2 regions of the Specibacter sp. NPDC078692 genome follow, and region 2 is predicted to be linked to the other one. Evidence: predicted binding sites of a transcription regulator. Region 2 holds the regulator's gene; the other holds the start of a gene.
The links. The regulator LexA, encoded in region 2, represses DNA repair genes until DNA is damaged. The targets are predictions, from matches to a motif close to TCGAACANNTGTTCGA.

Region 1 (10,030 bases), on a different contig from region 2:
CGTATGTCTCGATGCTGCGCGGCCGGGCCCGGGTGCAGGGTTCGGCTGGTTTGGTGCGGCGGCGGGGACGCCCGCCTAAGCTGTCTGACCGGCAGGTCGCCAAAGCCAGGGTCTGGGCCGGGGAAGGCTTGACGCAACAGGTGATCGCCGCCCGGCTTGGAGTGGCCCGGTCGGTGATCAGCGAACTGGTGGCCCGGAACGGGGTGATCACGCCGCAGGAGGAGCTGATCACCGTCGTCGCAGCCGGGGAGGCCGGGGAGGGTTCCGTGCCTGTGGAGACTCCTGGCGGGGTGCCCGGCAGCGCTCCGGATGCGGCCCCCGCAGCGGCGTTGGCACGCATCGGGGAAGGTGAGCATGTCTCCCGCTATGCCGGGGCGATGCTGCTGCATCCCTTTCTGGACCGGGTCGGCACCGAGGCGATCTTCGCGTCCCTGGCCGGGGCACTGGCCCGCCGCTATGACAACCTGGCCGTCCTGACCACAGCAACACTGGGTTTCGCCCTCGGGGCCGGGACCGTGGAGGGCTTCAAGCACCTGCGCCGGACAGAGTTGGGCCCGGTGGCCGGGATCAGCATGGTTCCGGAGTTGGTGACCCTGCGCGGACGGCTGGCCGCCTTGGCCGACAACTCCGACCCGCTGAAGCTGCAGCGCGCCTTCGCCGCCGGGATGCTGGCCTTCGACCCGGCGCAGGATCCGGTGTATCACGTCGATGACCACTTCGTCCCCTATGCCGGGGCCAGGCCCGTGGCCAAGGGCTGGAACACCAAACGCCGCCACGCCCAACCCGGCATTGACGACACCCATGTGGTTGATGCCCGCGGCCGGGCGGTCGTCTTTGACTCCGGCGGACCAACGTCTCTGGCCTCCAACCTGCCAGGTGTGCTCACCCAGCTGAGGGAAGTAATCGGGACGGACGCGCCGGTCCTGCTCGGCTTTGACCGCGGCGGGGCGTTCCCGTCCGCGTTCACCGCCTGCAAGGATGCCGGCGCCGAGTGGATCAGCTACCGCCGTGCACCCCTGGTGGAGACCACCGCCACCGCGGCAACCTCAACAACGATACGCAACGGCAAGGAGATCAGCGTCGTCTTGGCCGATGAGACCGTGGCGATCAAGGGCTACGGCGACGCAAGGCAGCTGACCCTGTTCGAGCACGGGGCACCGGTACTACAGGTCCTCACCAGCGAAACCACCGGCACCGGGGCGGAGCTGTTGTGCTGGCTGCGGTCCCGCTGGCGGATCGAGAACATGTTCAAGTACGCGTCCGAACACAACGGCATCGACACCCTCGCAGACTACGCAATGGACATCGACACCGACACCCGAAAAGTCGCCAACCCCGCCCGCGTTGCGGCCCGCAAAACCGTCAAAACCGCCGAAACCGCGCTGGCTGATGCCGAACGGTCCCTCGCCCGGCTCCTCGCCGCCGGCGGGACTCCGAAACAGATGAATGCCGCCCTGCCCGGCGTGCACCGCCGCATCGAAAAAGCCATCCAGGACCTCGCCGCCGCGAAAAAAGCGCTCAAGCCCATCCCCGCCAAAATCCCCGCCACCGAGCTGAACCCCGACGCGCAGCTCGCCCGCCCCCACCTTCAACGCCGCGGCCTGCAAATGGTGCTCCGGCTACTGGCCTTCAACGCCGAAGCCTGGCTCGCCGACCGCCTCAACGCCTACCTAACCGACCCGGACGAATACCGGGCCATCACCCGCAACCTCCTCCACCAAGGCGGCACCATCAACTACGGAACCCACCAAATCAGCATCACCCTCGAACGGCCCGACAGCCCCCGGATTGCCCACGCACTGGACCTGCTCACCGACGAACTCAACCACCTGCAAGCCCGACTCCCCGGCGACCACCGCCCCATCACCTACCAAATCACCGGCCACCCAAACTCAACAAAGACCCAACCCGTACTTCAGGAGGTCTGAGTCTGAACGTATAAAGAACGAGGCAGGTTCCGGGCCGTCTTCATGGGAATCATGGCCATTGCCATGTTGATAATTGGCATCTACTTCGCCGTAACAGAGTCGAACTGGATTTTGCTCATAATCGCGATCTTCGTCACAGTATGTGCGGTCATATTCGCAATTAGAATCGAACGACGTTTTCGCGACGAACCCTAGCCGCAGGTGCGGTATCTCCTCGGAGCAGTGTATGGCGGCTCGATTTGCATATGCATCAATTTCTTGTCGTACCGTGCCAACTTACTGTCCGCAGCTTGATAACGCTTCTGGCCGATGAATCACTTTGCAGACGCCCTGCCCGATCGGCAGGGTCGGGCGGGCGGGATGGTTCAACAACAACACATTTCAGGCGAGTGAATGTTCACGTCTACCAGGGCAATGGCCTGAATCTTCTCTACGGTCGCCACGGGCTTCAAAGGAGGTGATGAATCGCGGTTTCAGCGACACCCCAGCACTGTAGCGAGGCCAGCGTGGATACCTTGATGTCCGGATATTCCGGATTCTCTGCTTGCAGAACCACGCCCGTGGCTGTAATCCTCAGGCGTTTGATGGTCAGCTCCCCATCAAGCACGGCAACAATCACGTTCCCATCCCGTGGCTCAAGGGCTCTGTTGACGATGAGCTCATCTCCGTCACTGATGCCAGCCCCCTCCATGGAATGACCGGACACTCTGATCACGTAAGTGCTCGTAGCATCATGGATCAAGTGGTCATTCAAATTGATACGTCCATCCGGGCTGTCAGGCGAAAAATAGTCCTGTGCAGGGCTGGGGTATCCAGCCGCCACGGAGACGGGAGCCAGCAACGGGTGCTGAATTGGTTCACGGCAATCCGCAGTATAAATATTCGAGATATGAGACATAACACACCGATAGTTAGAATAAATGTTTGATTCCTAAATTGTACTTCCACCCTCCGACAGGAACCATGTCGGAGGGTGCATGAGCCAGCTGGAATGGTAGGAGTTCGACGCCGGCTATGGCCTGGCAAGTGATTGCCGGTGAGATGGTCTAGTCTGGTCACGGCGGTTGGGTTTCCGTCCCCAAGAGGAAATCCGGCCGCCTTTTACATGCCCAAGCGGACGCCCAATATGGAATGGAGAGCTGTGAACGACCAGCGAGGATTGATCGAAATTCCGGAAGATCTACTGAGTTCCGTGATCAAGTGCCTGACTGAGCCTGGGCGTCCGATTTCAGGGGCCCTCGAGCTTGTTCCTCCTGTACCTGGGCTGTATGCCATCGGTGCTGATGCCGTTGTCTGGGCCAGCTTGGGCTTGAAGGCAATGGATTCGGGCGTCCCGCTCTATGTTGGTAAATCTGAGTCCAGCTTGGTTGGGCGAGATCTTGATGAACATTTTGGCGTTGACCCCGAAAGTGTCCCAAATACGGGGTCATCCACGGTGCGCCGTTCATTCGCAGCACTGCTTCGAGAGTCTCTAGAGCTCCAGGCGGTCCCGCGGAATAAGAAGAGCCCGGAGCGCCCGGCCAACTATGGCTTAGAGGATGGTGGCGACCTTCGGCTGACCAATTGGATGCAAGTTCACCTAACGCTGGCTTGGTGGCCTAAACCGCGAGAACTTAGTTGCCCGCTGGAATCTGTAGAGAAGAAGATCATCAAGAAGTTGGATCCCCCCATTAACATCTTGCACGCACGAACAGAGCGTAAGGCTCTCAAGGGTGCGCGTGCGGCAATGACTGCAGAGGCCTGTGCCTGGATAGAAGAGAATGCCAGATAGGAACCCGCTCCAGAGTGGTGGCGGACGGGGTTGAATCGAGCAGGGGTACTCCTGAAGGAGGCTTGGGGGAATTGAGTGGGCCTCGGATGGCGGCGCTAGCCGTCGGTTCTGGGTGGGGCCTGCTGAGGCAAAGCTTGGATGGCGGCTTCAATATGCCCACAAGCTACCGCAAGCCCCTCTGAGGGGATGTTGGCAAGCCCTGGGCCCAAGGTGCTGTACTCCTCTGAAAGATCCGCGAGCGCGGTTTGTAGGCTTTTGAGGGTGCGGGCGATGTTGTAGGCGTTGATGCCGAATTCGTCTTGGGCGGGGGATCCTTGGTTGCGGCGGCGTTTGATGGCCTTGGCGAGTTTCCTGGCTGCTGCTTCTGCTTCGAGTGTTTCGTAGTGGACGGGGCTGAATCGTGTGCTGGGCATGGGTGGTTTTCGCTGTCCGTTCTGGGTGCCTGCGGGTGGCGTGGGGTGGGTTATGTCTGGTTAGGGGTTGATGCCGAGGAGGCGTTCCAGTGTGGTTTGGATGGTGAAGTAGGTGGCTGCGGAGGTTGTTTGTCCTGCTGCCTGGAGTTCTGCGACGTCGGCTTTGGCGACGGTGAGCTGGTATTCGAGCTCTTCGGTGCTGATGGTCTTTGACATTAAATCCACTCCATAATGTGTTGATCTGACAACAATAAATATATAGATTTGGAGGGCATGGTGTCAACAGTATTGCGGTTCTCTGGTTGCTGTGAACAAGCGACGGTTACTGCATTCGATGGAGTGGGCTTTTGCCGCCATACCGCTTTGGGGAGACTCGGGGCCGAGGTGCCTAGTGGGTGTTCCTAGCTACCAATGGTGTTGGCAGTGCAGATCAGCTGGAAGTCTTGTTAGTTCGGTCTGGTTTGAGGGGTCGAGAGCTCTTGAATATGTTGTTCGGTTCGGGGTCCCGGGCTAAGTCTGGGGGCCGGGCGTTGGGGTCGTTTGAATGAGAATCACACATACAATCAAGGGGAGCCTTTCGGGGCTTCCTCTTTTCTATGTCCGTACCATTTTGGGGAAACTGTGACCACTTCGTTTGATGAGCTGCTTGATACCTACCGCGATCTTTCGGACTCGGAGCGGATGAAGGGTAGCTATCTTGAGCAGCTGGTGGGGCAGTTCCTGGAGAACGACGGTGTGCATGCGCCTCAGTACACGGATGTGTGGCTGTGGAAGGACTGGCCAGACCGGCCGGAGAACTTCACCAACAAAGACAACGGCATCGACCTGGTAGCTGCTCGAAACGACGGCGGTCTCACGGCCATCCAAGTGAAGTTCTACGCACCGGGTTACAAGATCCAGAAACACGACATCGATTCGTTCCTGTCAGCATCATCGAAGAAGCCCTTCACAAACGGTGTCGTCGTGGATACCACTGAGGGTGATTGGTCGAAGAACGCGCTGGAGATGCTCGATGGCCGGCATGTGCCGGTCCAACGGATTGGGCTGACGGATTTCCGCCACTCCAACATTGACTGGACCACATACGACCTGACGGCTCCTACGACACCGAAACTCTTCGATAAGAAGGTACTGCGTCCACACCAGCACAAGGCTGTCGAAGCAGCGCTGAAGGGATTGGTGGATAACGATCGTGGCAAGCTGATCATGGCTTGCGGGACCGGCAAGACCTTCACTTCCTTGAAGCTGGCTGAGCGGATCGCAGAAGACTTGGGCCACGCGCGGATCCTGTTCATGGTCCCCTCCTTGGCGCTGATGTCACAGTCGCTGAAGGAATGGTCAGATGAGACTGAGCAAACCATGCACGCCTACGCCGTGTGCTCGGACAACAAAGTAGGCCGGGTCAAGGACACTGATCTGACTGACGTCGCCCTCCACGACCTACAAATCCCTGCCACGACCGATGGCGCGCGCCTCATTGAAGCCATGAACTCGCGCACTCTTGATGAGGGCATGACGGTGGTATTTTCGACGTACCAGTCGATCGACGCCGTCCGGGCGGCCCAGCAGGCCGGACTGCCTGACTTCGATCTGATCATTTGCGACGAAGCCCACCGCACTACCGGCGCCACTCTGGCCGGCGATGGCGAATCACACTTCGTGAAGATCCACGACAACCACTGGATCTCGGGCAACAAGCGCGTCTACATGACCGCCACGCCGCGCATCTTCAACGACAACACCAAAGACGCCGCCAAGGAAAAAGACGCTGTCCTGTGCTCCATGGATGACCAGTCCATCTACGGGCCCGTGTTCTACCGGATCGGCTTCGGTGAGGCCGTCGAACAGAAACTCCTGACCGACTACAAGGTGCTGGTGCTGGGGGTCGATGAGACTCAGGTGGCTGGCACCTTTCAAGACCAGCTCGCCGACAACAACAGCGAGCTCAACATTGACGACATCGCCAAGCTCGTCGGCGTATGGAACGGTCTCGCCAAACGGCGTGCGGGAGAATTCCAAGACGGCTTCGGCCAAGACTGGCAGCCCATGCGCCGAGCAGTCGCGTTCAACCGCTCCATCAAGGCATCCCAGGTCATCGAAGCAGAGTTCTCCGAGCTGGCACGCGTCCATCTCACAGACCTGACTAATGATGACCCCACAGACGATCTGCGCGTTGAGGTCAAGCACATTGACGGCGGCTTCAACGCCGTCCGCCGTGGGGAGCGGCTCGACTGGCTCAAAGCCGAACCCGACGTCGTACTCGTCGATGACCGAACCGCTCCTAAGAATGACAAGGGCCGTTGGCCGAAGAAGGAACAACCGACCTGCCGCATCCTCACCAACGCCCGCTGCCTGACCGAGGGCGTCGACGTCCCATCCTTAGACGCGGTGCTCTTCATGAACCCCCGCAACTCCATGGTTGATGTCATCCAGGCCGTGGGCCGAGTCATGCGCAACCACACCGATGCAGAGACGGGAGAGGTCAAGAAGTTCGGCTACATCATCTTGCCCATCGCCATCCCCGAAGGCATGTCAACGTCGGAAGCGCTGAAGGACAACGCCCGCTACAAAGTCGTCTGGCAGGTACTCCAGGCACTGCGCGCCCACGATGAGCGCATGGACTCATCCATAAACCAGATCGAACTGAACAACAAAGCACCAGAGTCAATCATCGTCGACAAGATCGACCTGGCACCAAAGAAGCCGGCCCCAGTCATCGACCCGAACCCAACCCCCGACGTCGAACCAGGCCCAGGCCCCGTGGATCCTGGCAAACAGGAAACCCTGACATTCCCCGTCGAGGAATGGAAAGACTCCGTCTACGCGAAAATCGTGGACAAGGTCGGCAACCGCATGTACTGGGAGGACTGGTCCAAGGACATCGCCTCCATTGCCAAGAAGCACATTGACCTGATCAACGCTTTACTCACCGACGTGGACTCCAGCCACCGAACAGCCTTTGATGGTTTCGTCGCCGGCCTCCGAGAAAACCTGAACCCAGAGATCGACGACGAACAGGCCGTCGAAATGCTCGCTCAGCACCTAGTTACCAAACCAGTCTTCGACGCCATGTTCGCCGACTCCAACTTCACCGAGCACAACCCCGTCTCCCGTGCCATGCAAAACATTCTCGACCAACTGGGCTCAAACGCCGTATTCGAGAAGGAAAGCAAAGGCCTAGAGAAGTTCTACGAGTCGGTCCGGGCACGTGTCTCCAAGATCGACAATGCCGCAGCCAAGCAGGCCATCATCGTAGAGCTCTACGACAACTTCTTCCGCAACGCCTTCCCCCGCGTCGCAGACCGCCTCGGCATCGTCTTCACACCAGTCCCAGTCGTTGACTATATTCTCCGTTCAGCCGACGCCGCGCTGCGTCTGGAATTCGGTAAATCACTCTCCGACGAAGGTGTCTCTATTTTGGAACCCTTCGTCGGAACCGGGACCTTCTTGACCCGGTTGCTGCAGATTGGGCTCATCAAGCCGGAAGACTTACATCGCAAGTACACGCAGGAACTGTTTGCCAACGAGATCGTCCTGTTGAGCTACTACATTGCAGCAATCAACATCGAAACTGTGTACTCCGAAATGGCCACCGGCACGGGACACGAAGATGGATATGTGCCGTTTGACGGCATCGCCCTGACAGACACTTTCCAACTGAATGAGAGTGACGGTCAGCTAGAGGCCACGGGCATCTTCCCGGAGAACCACGAACGCGTGATCCGCCAGAAGAACCAAGACATCCGTGTCATCGTCATGAACCCGCCCTACTCGGGCGGCCAGACGAGCGCGAACGATAATAACCAGAACCAAAAGTACCCGGCTCTGGATGCTAGCATCGCCGACACTTATGCGAAATTGTCGACGGCGACGCTCAAAAACAGCCTCTACGACTCCTATATCCGCGGCATCCGATGGGCCTCAAACCGAATCAAAGACAACGGGGTCATCGCCTTCGTTTCCAATGGCTCATTTATCGACGGCAGTACGGCAGATGGCATCCGGAAGACTTTCGCTGACGAGTTCAGCCGGATCTTCGTCTACAACCTCCGAGGCGGTATTCGAGGGCGAAGTGGGGACCTAGCCAAGCGGGAAGGTGGGAATGTCTTCCCGATTATGACGCCCATAGCTGTCTGTGTACTGATCAAGAACACTACGCATACGGGGACGGCAGAAATCCAGTATCGAGACATTGGGGACTACCTTACAGGCGAACAGAAACTCGACATCCTCCGAGGAGAAGCATCTCTGGAAGGTACCGATTGGGAGACTATTACGGCAAATGATGCTGGCGACTGGGTCAACCATCGCGATGAGCGATTCGGTTCCTTCCAGCCCAGCGGCGACAAAGCTTCAAAGGGTAAGAGTGGAACTCCTGCAATCTTCGAAAACTACTCGGGTGGGCTGAAATCTAACCGAGACGCATGGGTATTCGGTTTCTCGGCCTTCGCTACGGAGGATAGAGTCAAACGCCTAATTGACGCCTATGAAGCAAACAGACTTGACGGAACCAAGAGCCCGAGTCTGGATCCAACAAAGATAGGGTGGAGCCCCGGACTTCTTCAGCGCTTTAGGACAGGAAGGGAGCTCAGGTTCGTTCAGGGCCGTTCGAGAGTCTCTGTCTACAGGCCATATTGCAAGCAGACAGTATATTTCGACGCAACACTCATAGAGCGCCCCGGGCAGCTCCCAAAGCTCTTCCCGACAGCTGGCACCCCAAACTTGGCGATCGGATTGTCGGGAGAGCGGCGCCGCGATTGGTCTTGCTTGATTGTAGATCAGCTTCCTGACCTGGAAGCGGTGTCAAAAGCTCAGTGGATGTCGCTCTATACATATGAACCCATCCCCGACGACGAGCTCGCGATCCCAGCAGAAAGTGAAGTCATCGTCGACGGCTACCGTCGTCGGGAGAACATCACTGAAGCGACACTCTCTATTTACCGCGGCTTCTACGAAGACGCCACCATTTCCAAAGAGGATATCTTCTACTACGTCTATGGTCTGCTTCACTCGCCGACGTACAAAGAGGCCTACAAAGCTGACTTGATGAAGATGCTGCCGCGGATCCCGAAGGTCAAGGACTTCTGGGGGTTCAGCACAGCTGGCAGGGGACTGGCTGACCTACATCTGAACTATGAGAGCGTGGCCCCGGCAGAACTGACCGAGGTGCGCAAGACTGAGCCTCCGGCCGATGCAGAAGCGCAATACGACTACTACCGCGTGCAGAAACTCTCCTGGGGCGCTCGCAAGGATCGTTCCAGGATCGTCTTCAACTCGAGCATCACGCTGGAGGGTATTCCGGCGGACGTCTTGGACTACCAGGTCAACGGCAAGTCGGCCATTGAATGGATCATTGACCGATACCAGGTGACGACTCACAAGGATTCACAGATCACCAACGACCCGAACGACTACTGCCGTGAGGTTGGGGATCCCCGGTACATCATTGACTTGATCAAAAGAATCGTCACGGTTTCCTTGGAAACCAACAAGATTGTGACAGACCTTCCAGTGCTGGAAATATTGGAGTGACTAATCCCTGGACCCCACTTCATGCCGCACTGAGCCTGCCCAAAGGGCCGTTGACCTTTGAACATATTGATAGGGCCATGGCCGCTGGGGTGCATGAAGAGGCAGATTTGGATTGGAAGCAAGAACTGCCTGGACGGGGTAGTTCTCCCGAAACAACAAAGGACATTGCGGCCATGGCCAACTCCGGTGGGGGCGTCATTGTTTACGGTGTCGCTGAGACCTCAGGGCGGGCCGATGCGATCAATGAGGTGAGTATCCATGAGGCTGATCGTGCAATACTTTTGGCAGCGGCTGCAGCCGCCCGCCCCATCGTTCAAGGGATGGCGCTGGTACCCCTGGCAAGTTCAGAGGGGGCGTCAACAGGGGTTGTTGTAGCCATTGTTCCT
Region 2 (10,030 bases):
CCGCGTTTGCCGGACTCGCGAGAGATCCGGCCATGATGGCAAAGGAGACAAACAAGATCAGCGCCGCGACAGCGAGAGTCGGGATGCCGAAGAACACCAACCGACCACGACGGGTCAAGCTGAGCCGAGTGCTGCCAGCGAAGTCCGCTGTGCCACAATCTGCTCCACCGATCTTCACTTCCCCTGATCGAACAGCTCCATGTTGGGCAGCACGATCCATGGTCGGTGCAGGGCCGGGCAGGGACACGCCAAAGGATGCGTGGGAGATAAGCAATGCGTTCATGACTTCTGGTCCTTTCACCGTGAATCCACTGCCCAGGGGCCAACTGCAGCCATCGGACCAAGATTCCACACTCAACATCTTCGATAGAACGTATGTTCTAATTTGCTACTAGTACAGTTTTAGCATCTATAGACGACACTTGCCAAGAGCAAATAGAACAAATGTTTGAAATTCGTCTCTTCGTGGCTTAAACTTGCAGAACAAGGATTGGCCGCTAGATGCAGTCCACCAGCAGGCACTGACATTGTTCAGGGCAGCCACGAAAGGACCGACGGAACCATGGCGCTTCCAGACCCGCCGCACCGCATTCCCCAAGCACCCAGCCGCGCTGGAATGAAGGGCCTGACGGTAAGGCAGAAGAAAATTCTCGAGTGCATCCAACGGTGCATTGCCGACAAGGGCTACCCGCCCTCAATGCGCGAAATTGGCGATTCCGTGGGGCTGGCTAGCCTTTCCAGCGTCACTCATCAGCTGACCCAGTTGGAGCGCCACGGCTATTTGCGCCGTGATCCCAAGCGTCCCCGCGCCATGGAAGTTCTCATCCCGCTGGTATTGGACAGCGGAGTTGTCGAAATCGAAGGCGTTAGCGCACCGAAGACTCTGCGCAGTTCGAACGGTCTGAACTTTGCCGAACTGAGCAGTTCTTCGGACACCGCTTTTGTGCCTCTCGTGGGCCGCATCGCAGCAGGTGGCCCCATCTTGGCTGATCAGTCAGTGGATGACATCATGCCTTTGCCGCGGCAGATCGTGGGCAGCGGTGAATTGTTCATGCTCAGGGTCCAGGGTGATTCCATGATCGACGCCGCCATCTGCGACGGCGACTGGGTTGTTGTGCGTCAACAGCCAACAGCCAACAACGGCGACATTGTGGCGGCATTGCTCGAGGATGAGGCGACCGTCAAGACGTTCCGTCAGCGTGACGGTCACACCTGGCTCCTGCCACAGAACACTCGCTATGAGCCGATTCTGGGCGACCATGCCACCATCATGGGCAAGGTCGTCTCGGTGCTGCGAAGCCTCTAACCGAAGTCTCTAACGAAAAAACCGATAGCCGGCCGCCGTTGGCGCGTGCCGAAGAAGTACGAAGGCACCCCGTCAGCTCATGAGCTGATGGGGTGCCTTCGTGTGTGGCAGCCAAAATGTGTGTACAGCCCGGAGTGTCAGTGGCTTCTGCTTCCAAACAGCAGATGACGCGCTTAACCAGTTCGAGACTGCAGAAGACGCGACAAATCCGCGATTTTCATCGCATCATCTGCGTTTTCAAATCCAGCCCGTAACCCTGCCTTCGTGGGTGGCACTACTTGCCGGAGAGCCGCTTCAGCGCGCCCAACGCCACGGTTCTGTCCTTAGTGGACCAGAAAGGCGGTAGAGCGGCACGCAGGAAACCGCCGTAGCTGGCATTGGCCAGACGGGAATCAAGTACAGCAACCACGCCCCGGTCTTGGCTGGAACGGATCAACCGGCCCACCCCCTGCGCGAGGCGCACCGCTGCATGGGTGGCAGAGATGGCAATAAATCCGTCACCGCCACTTTGCGCCACGGCACGGGCGCGGGCAGTGACCAGCGGATCATCCGGGCGCGGGAACGGGATCCTATCTATCACCACAAGACGGCAGGAGGCTCCTTGCACATCAACACCTTGCCAGAGCGACATGGTACCGAACAGGCAGGTGTCCGGTTCATCGGCGAACTGTTTAATGAGCCCGGACATGGAGGAGTCCCCCTGGCACAGGATCTTCACCTTGAGCTTTTTGCGGAGCTTCTCGGCTGCGTCTTCTGCAGCACGCCGCGAAGAGAACAGAGCCAAGGTTCCGCCACCGGCGGCGGTGATGAGCGCTTCCAATTCATCTAATTGCTCAGCGGACATCCCGAAGCCGGGTTTCTGCAGATGGGCGGCGACATAGAGCATGCCTTGTTTGGGGTAGTCGAACGGCGAACCGACATCGGCCCCCGTCCAAGTGGGAGCGCTGGGCCCCAAAAGACCGAGCCCGCCAGCTGTGGCTTGGAAGGACTCGCCAATAGCAAGAGTGGCCGAGGTGAGCACTACCGTCCGATCGGCAAACAAGCCCTCCCGCAATTTCATCGCCACGCTCAAGGGTGCGATGTTGAGCACTGCCGGCTCATTTTCATCCGCCTTCTGATAGCCCTTGCCCGGTGCGAAGGAACCCGGCCGCGAGGCCCACACCACCTCACGGGCATCATTGGCAACCAGCAGACGCTCGCACAAATCGAAGATCAGATTGAGCCTGGATCGGGCAATCGAACGCCCGCCGTCGGCGGCAGCATTACCCTCAGGCTTAGAATCGGACAAGGCGGCACGTACCGCGTCACGCAATTGCTCCACAGCTTGAGATTGCACCTCGTTGAGCCCCTGTGGGAATAGCCCCTCGGGAACACCAGCTAAGGCAAGGTCCAGTGCCGCGGCGCTGGCCTGCAAGGCGTCCACGGAAACAGCGGTGTGCTTGCGCGTGCTTGACGCCGCCGCCTGCACCATCTGCACAGAGAGTTGCCCGGTGACCGCGCCTGTTACGCGATCCTGGAGCTCATGTGCTTCATCGACCACCACCACGTCATAGTCGGGAAGCACGGCGATGCCTTCAAAGGCACTGATGGCCAGCATGGCGTGGTTGGTGACCACAATGTCAGCCTCTGCTCCGCGGGCACGGGCCAGCTCCGAGAAGCACTCGGTAGCCATCGGGCACTTCTGGGCGCCCAGACATTCCATGGAGGTTACAGAGACCTGCCGCCAGGCTTTGTCCGTCACTCCCGGAACAATCTCGTCCCTGTCGCCGGTGTCTGTTTCCTGCGCCCATTCGCGCAGACGCACCACTTCCTTGCCGAGCTGTGAGGTGGGCCCGGAGGTGGCACTGGGAGGGTGAGCCACGTTGTCTTCGCCAAGACTAAAAAGGGCGCCCTCGCCGGTGTCTTCGGTAGGGAAACCACCTGCCAGTTTTTGCCGGCACACATAGTTGCTGCGGCCCTTGACTAAAGCAACGTCAATGGCCCGCGGCAACATCGGTTTCAGGGCAGCCAACAACCTAGGTACGTCCCTGCCCACGATCTGTGCTTGGAGGGCAAGGGTCGCGGTGGCAATCACCGCAGGCTTGTCGCTGGTCAGGGAGTTGACGATCAGTGGTATCAGGTAGGCGAGGGACTTTCCGGTCCCCGTGCCCGCCTGAACCAGCAGGTGGTCCCCGCTCTCAAGAGCGGCAACTACCCGGCGTACCATTTCATGCTGGCCATCGCGGCGTTGCCCGCCCATGGCGTCAACGGCCCGATCCAAAAGGTCCAGTGCCTGCTGCGAAAGTTCACTATCAGGCATGCTGGACAAACGGTTCAACCTCTGCAGCCAAGTCTTCACGGACACGAACCTGAGCCAAGGTGCCCTGCTCTCCATGTTCCAGACTGATGATCTCAGCATCGCTGCGATGCAATTTGTTCAGCACATCGCCACGGTCATAAGGGACCAGCAATGTCAGCACGACGCTGGGGTGCGGAATCCCTTCCTTGATGGCTTCGAGCAACTCCTCGATGCCTTGTCCTGTCCTGGCCGAGACCACCACAGAGCGGGACTCACGCTGGCGAAGACGCTCCACCACAAAGGGATCGGCGATATCTACCTTGTTCAGGATGATGATTTCCGGGATCTGGAGTGCCTCGACTTCGGCAAACACCGAGCGAACCGCAGAGATCTGCCCCTCCGGGTCTGGGTGGGAAGCATCGACAATGTGCAGGATCAGATCCGCGTCGGCGACTTCCTCCAAAGTGGAGCGGAAGGCTTCCACCAGTTGGGTGGGCAGTGCGCGGACAAACCCTACAGTGTCAACCAAGGTGTAGCCCAAGCCGTCAGAAGTCTCGGTTTTACGGACCGTTGGATCCAGTGTTGCGAACAGTGCGTTCTCCACGAGCACGCCCGCATCAGTGAGACGGTTCAGCAGCGAGGACTTGCCAGCATTGGTGTAGCCGGCAATGGCCACTGAAGGCACATTGTTGCGTTTGCGGTTGGCGCGTTTGGTTTCCCGGGCAGGAGCCATTGCTGCGATCTCGCGGCGCAGTTTCGCCATGCGGGTGCGGATCTTGCGTCGGTCCAGTTCCATCTTTGTTTCACCGGGACCACGGGAACCAATACCGCCACCTGCAGCACCCACCCGGCCACCAGCCTGACGAGACATGGATTCACCCCAGCCACGCAGTCGTGGCAAAAGGTATTCCATCTGGGCCAGTTCAACTTGAGCCCGGCCTTCACGGGATTGGGCATGCTGGGCAAAAATATCCAGAATCAGTGCAGTCCGGTCAATAACCTTAACCTTGACAACCTCTTCAAGCGTGCGCCGCTGGGACGGTGAGAGGTCACCGTCAATGACCACGGTGTCTGCGCCGGTGGCGTGCACCATCTCCTTGAGTTCCTGGGCCTTGCCCTGTCCCAAGAACGTTGCCGGATCAGGCTTGGCCCTGCGCTGCACCAAACCGTCCAGGACTTCCGATCCTGCCGTTTCAGCCAGAGCAGCCAGCTCTCGCAGCGAGTTCTCGGCATCGGCCATGGTGCCAGAGGACCACAGACCAGCGAGCACTACGCGTTCAAGGCGCAACTGGCGGTATTCGACTTCGCTGACGTCTTCGAGCTCAGTGGACAGGCTTGCCTGACGGCGCAGCGCGTTGCGGTCAGCCAACTCGCTCTGATCACCATCAGAGAGGCTGTGCTGGAAATTCAGGGTGGACACGGCTTGCGCCCGTCCTTCAAGCGGCCTGGTGGCAGGGGCCCCACCGAACGGATCTTGGGCCTCAATGTCCTCATCCGCACGCGTGGCACGGGAAGCGGCCGCGTCCTTGGCCAAAATCCGGTCAATCACGGCTTCAATCTCCGCGGCAGAAAGGGACTCCTCCCCCGTGCTGTGGCCCTGTGAAGGTGCCGTGTTCTCCCCGTCACGGGGCAGCTCGTTGCCGTCGGAACCATTGTGTGCAGATGCGTGGGACATATTCTCCTTATAGGCTGTTACCCTCAATCGTAGTCCGAGCCACCGACACTCACACCTTTTGAGGTTCTTGGCTTGTGGATAATCACACGTGTGCATGTGCTGCGCTTAGGCGCGCCTAGATACACAAAGCGGTCGTTGGGCACTAATCTGGCATGACTATGGGTACTCAGGGTGCAGATCACTATTTCAGTTCACAACCGTCCACGCCGATGAAACGCCGGCCACTTCGCGTAGTTTTGGCTGGCGAGGAGCGCAATCTCCACACAGCCGGGGGCATCTTCAGCCCTGATGGTGTGGACAAAGGCACCACCATCTTGCTCAATGAAGCACCACCACCGGCCACTGCCGGTAACCTCTTGGACATCGGCTGCGGCTGGGGACCCATTGCGCTCACTCTGGCGCTGCGCTCCCCTGCAGCAACGGTGTACGCGGTGGACGTCAATGAGCGTTCCATCGAGCTGACCCAGGACAACGCCAAGGCTCTGGGATTGGCCAACGTCAAGGCGTCAACTCCCGACGCCGTTGATGCAGAGCTGCGCTTCACGACCATCTGGTCCAATCCGCCCATCCGCGTGGGCAAGGCCGAGCTGCACTCGATCCTGCTGATGTGGCTGCCCCGTTTGGCCCACAACGGCACGGCCTACCTTGTGGTGCAAAAGAACTTGGGCGCTGATTCGTTACAGCGCTGGCTGACCGCCGAACTTAGCGAGCAGTTCCCTGAAGCCGGCTTTACGGTGGCTCGCGATTCCACGAATAAGGCCTTCAGGATTCTGAAGGTGACCCGCACCAAGCCTTAAGCGCTCAACCCGTCGGCAAAAACACCTTCTGCCACGATGACGGCGGGCCCGCTCAGCTCCACATGCTCGCGACCATCGGATCCGGGGAAGAAACGCACACCGAGAATGCCGCCCGGCACTGCTACGGCCCAGCTGTCCGGGGCCTGGTCACCGGCCCAAAAACGGGTGGCGGCTGCCGCAGCACAGGCACCGGTCCCGCAGGAGAGAGTCTCCCCCACGCCACGTTCGTGAACACGCATACTGATGCGTCCGACGTCGTCCGTCACCAAAGGCTCGGCAGGCACCGCAAACTCCACATTGGTCCCGTGCAGGGGCTCCGGAGTGACGGCGGGCGCCACGGTGAGGTTGGCTGCTGCCATCTCACTCAGATCCGCCAGCGCCACCACCGTGTGCGGGTTGCCCATGGTGATGGACAGGGCGGGGCGCGCCACGGCCAGCCCGGCCGTCTCGACCAGCGAGTCGCTACCGCTCGGGGCCTGCTCGGGGTGAATGAAACCCCAGTGGCCCATGTCCACGCTGTACCCGTCTGCAGTGCGAGCCACCACCTTGACGCCGGCCCGGGTGCCGATCACGAGCTCGTCACCGGCGCCCAGCTCCACGAGGCCCTGCGTCACGAGGAAGTGGGCAAAAACGCGCACCCCGTTGCCGCACATCTCAGAGATGGAACCGTCGCCGTTGTAGTAATCCATGAACCATTCGGCGCCCGGATTTTCCTCCAGCAGCGCCGTTCCCTCGGGGATGTTCTTGGAGCGGACGGCACGGATCAGGCCATCTCCGCCCAGTCCACGGCGCCGATCGCAGAGCCTGGCAACCTGTTCTGGCGCCAGTTCACGCTCCCCCCCGGGATCGGCCACGAGCACAAAGTCGTTGCCGGTGCCGTGGCCTTTTCCAAAGCGCAGGCCTGTCAGGGAGGTGCTGGTTGCAGTCATGGAATAACTCTAAAGCACCCCACGCACGACGCCGGTACTTGGCTTACTATGCGCCGGCTTTACTCAGCTGCTGGCTGGGCTGGCTGGGCTGGCCGCCGCGACGAGTGCCGCCGCCGATTCAACGAGGTCCGGCTGGGACCAATCCAGCCACTGCACACGCGGATCGGCTCGGAACCAGGTGAGCTGGCGACGAGCGAATTGGCGCGTGGCCACAATGGTTTCTTCGCTGGCCCGCTCCACGGTGGACTCGCCGTCAATAACGCGCAGGAACTGCTGATAGCCGAGTGCTTTGTGTGCGGTGCGCCCCTCCCGCAGTCCTTCGGGAATGAGTGCCGCGACTTCATCGAGCAGGCCAGCATCCACCATCTTGTGAACCCGTGTACCTAAACGCTGGTGCAGCTGGGCACGGTCGCCGTTGAGCCCGATCTGCACGGTGGGGCTCACATATTGGCGATCGGGCATGAAGGAACTGAAAGGCCGGCCCGTAATCGCGTGTACTTCCAGGGCCCGCACCGCGCGTTTACCGTCGTTGATACGGGCAGCGGAGACTGGGTCCACCTCGTTGAGTCGGTGCAGGAGGGTGGCCAAGCCATCGCTCTCCAGTTCAGCCTCGAGGGCTGCTCTGACGGTGGGCTCGGTGCCAGGGAACTCCAAAACATCCAATGCCGCCCGGTTGTACAGACCGGAACCACCCACCAGAATGGGCAGCTTACCCCGTGATCGGATGTCCGCAATGGCGGCACGGGCCAGCTGCTGGAAGGCAGCCACCGTGGTGTCCTCTTTGACGCTGAGGAAATCCATCAGATGGTGCGGGATGCCGCGCCGTTCTGCCAGGGGAAGTTTGGCCGTACCAATGTCCATACCCCAGTAAAACTGCATCGAGTCTGCGTTAATGGCCTCGCCATCGAAACGCTCCGCCAGTGCTAGGGCCAGCTCCGATTTCCCTGAGCCCGTGGGGCCAACAATAGCCACCACTGGAAGCATCTCCGGCGCTGCCACCACAGGGGCGTTCGCAGAAGCCTCCGGTGCTGGGGTCATGCTGAACGAACCGGAAGCGTCGGCATGCCCAGGCTTACCTTGGGCCGGACGGCGTCGGAAGTTCCAGACGCCGTTGGGACGCCGCAGGATTCGGCTTGGGCCAAATCCCAGGCATCTCCGGCACGTGAGCGGCGCAGCTGGTAATTGGCCAGATCCGGGTCAGCCACGAGATGGAAGGCTGCAGCATCGGTAATGGTGACGGTAACCAGATCGCCGGGGCGCGGGGCCTGGGCGCCCTCGGGGACGCTGAAGTGGACCAGCCGTTGATCCCGGGCACGACCGGACAAACGATTGGTCTCCGCGGCCTTGCGTCCGGAAGTGGCCGTCACCATGACCTCCACCTTGCGACCAATCTGCAAAGCGTTTTCCTCGGCACAGATCCGGTCCTGGAGTGCTGTCAAACGCAAGAAGCGTTCCTGAACAATTTCCTTGGGCAACTGATCTGGCAGATCCGCGGCAGGAGTGCCGGGGCGTTTGGAATATTGGTAGGTGAAAGCGGTGGCGAAGCGTGACTTTTCAACGACGTCGAGCGTGGCTTGGAAGTCTTCCTCGGTTTCACCAGGGAAGCCGACAATGATGTCAGTAGAGATGGCGGCGTGCGGGATTTGTTCGCGCACACGGTCCAGAATTCCCAAGAACTTAGCTGACCGGTACGAGCGGCGCATGTCCTTGAGGACCTTATCGGAACCGGATTGCAGCGGCATGTGCAGCTGCGGCATGACATTGGGAGTTTCGGCCATGGCGGCAATCACATCGTCGGTGAATGCGGCTGGGTGCGGGCTGGTGAAGCGGAGCCGTTCCAAGCCCTTGATCTCGCCGCAGGCGCGCAGCAATTTGCCAAAAGCTAGTTTGTCTCCGAATTCGACGCCGTAGGAGTTCACATTTTGGCCCAGTAGCGTGACTTCGATGGCGCCGTCGTCGACCAGTGCCTGGATCTCGGCCAAGATTTCCCCGGGGCGGCGGTCGCGTTCCTTGCCGCGCAGTGAAGGCACAATGCAGAAGGTGCAGGTGTTGTTGCAGCCGACGGAGATGCTGACCCAGCCCGAGTACACCGAATCGCGGCGGGTGGGCAGGGTCGAGGGGAACACTTCGAGGGACTCGAGGATCTCCAATTGTGCATCGGCGTTGTGCCGGGCACGCTCTAGCAGAACGGGCAGGGCACCCACATTGTGTGTACCGAAGACAACGTCCACCCAGGGTGCCCGCTTTTGGATGGTGTCGCGATCCTTTTGCGCTAAGCAGCCGCCCACGGCAATCTGCATACCGGGGTTGGTTTCCTTGATGTGCGCGAGCATTCCCAAGTTGCCATAGAGCTTATTGTCAGCGTTCTCGCGGACCGCGCAGGTGTTGAAAACCACCACATCGGGAACAGCATCACCGTTGGCGTCAATAATGCGTGCCGGACCGGCTTCTTCAACGGCCACCATTCCTGCTGTTTCCAACAGCCCTGCCATGCGCTCTGAGTCATGGACGTTCATCTGGCAGCCATACGTGCGTACCTGATAGGTGCGGGGATGGCTGGCTGGGACTACTGTGCTTACGGGGCTGGCGGAAGGATCTACGCTATTTGGGATCAGGCTCACCCATCCAGCTTAAGACCAACCGTCGCGGAACAGCTAAACGGCTCCACTGGCGCGCCAGCGAGTGGGGATCAGTACCAGCCGACGCTTTGGGAGTGGTTCCATGCTCCGCACGGTGAAACGTAACGGTTCTTGATGTACCCCATGCCCCATTCGATCTGGGTGCGGTAGTTGGTCAGCCAGTCTGATCCGGCGGAAGCGTACTTCCCTGGGGGCAGCGACTGGGCAATGCCATAGGCGCCGCTGTAAGGGTTGGTGGCGTTGGTACGCCAATTCGATTCCCGTTCCCATAGCAGGTTCAGGCACTGAAATTCGCTCTGCGCCCATCCATAAGCGCCCAATCGCGACGACGCGTAGGCCTTGGCCCCAGCTGGATCGTTGACGGCACCGCCAGGGATATTGGGCAGTAGAACCTCTACAGGAATAT

Region 1: the regulator LexA is predicted to act here: its motif matches at 2,841-2,856, upstream of umuD (translesion error-prone DNA polymerase V autoproteolytic subunit).

Annotation. Positions count from the first base shown of each region.
Region 1 covers NZ_JBFBLV010000029.1:32,622-42,651, forward strand. The annotation lists gene AB0O97_RS16630 (putative transposase) at 1-1,928, shown strand, start outside; gene umuD (translesion error-prone DNA polymerase V autoproteolytic subunit) at 2,377-2,826, opposite strand; gene AB0O97_RS16640 (GIY-YIG nuclease family protein) at 3,070-3,699, shown strand; gene AB0O97_RS16645 (hypothetical protein) at 3,795-4,112, opposite strand; gene AB0O97_RS16650 (hypothetical protein) at 4,173-4,328, opposite strand; gene AB0O97_RS16655 (type ISP restriction/modification enzyme) at 4,734-9,644, shown strand; gene AB0O97_RS16660 (RNA-binding domain-containing protein) at 9,722-10,030, shown strand, end outside.
Region 2 covers NZ_JBFBLV010000001.1:264,198-274,227, reverse strand. The annotation lists gene AB0O97_RS01315 (LysM peptidoglycan-binding domain-containing protein) at 1-283, opposite strand, end outside; gene lexA (transcriptional repressor LexA) at 617-1,306, shown strand; gene AB0O97_RS01305 (ATP-dependent DNA helicase) at 1,581-3,605, opposite strand; gene hflX (GTPase HflX) at 3,598-5,259, opposite strand; gene AB0O97_RS01295 (methyltransferase) at 5,418-6,056, shown strand; gene dapF (diaminopimelate epimerase) at 6,053-6,985, opposite strand; gene miaA (tRNA (adenosine(37)-N6)-dimethylallyltransferase MiaA) at 7,049-8,023, opposite strand; gene miaB (tRNA (N6-isopentenyl adenosine(37)-C2)-methylthiotransferase MiaB) at 8,020-9,597, opposite strand; gene AB0O97_RS01275 (lytic transglycosylase domain-containing protein) at 9,675-10,030, opposite strand, start outside.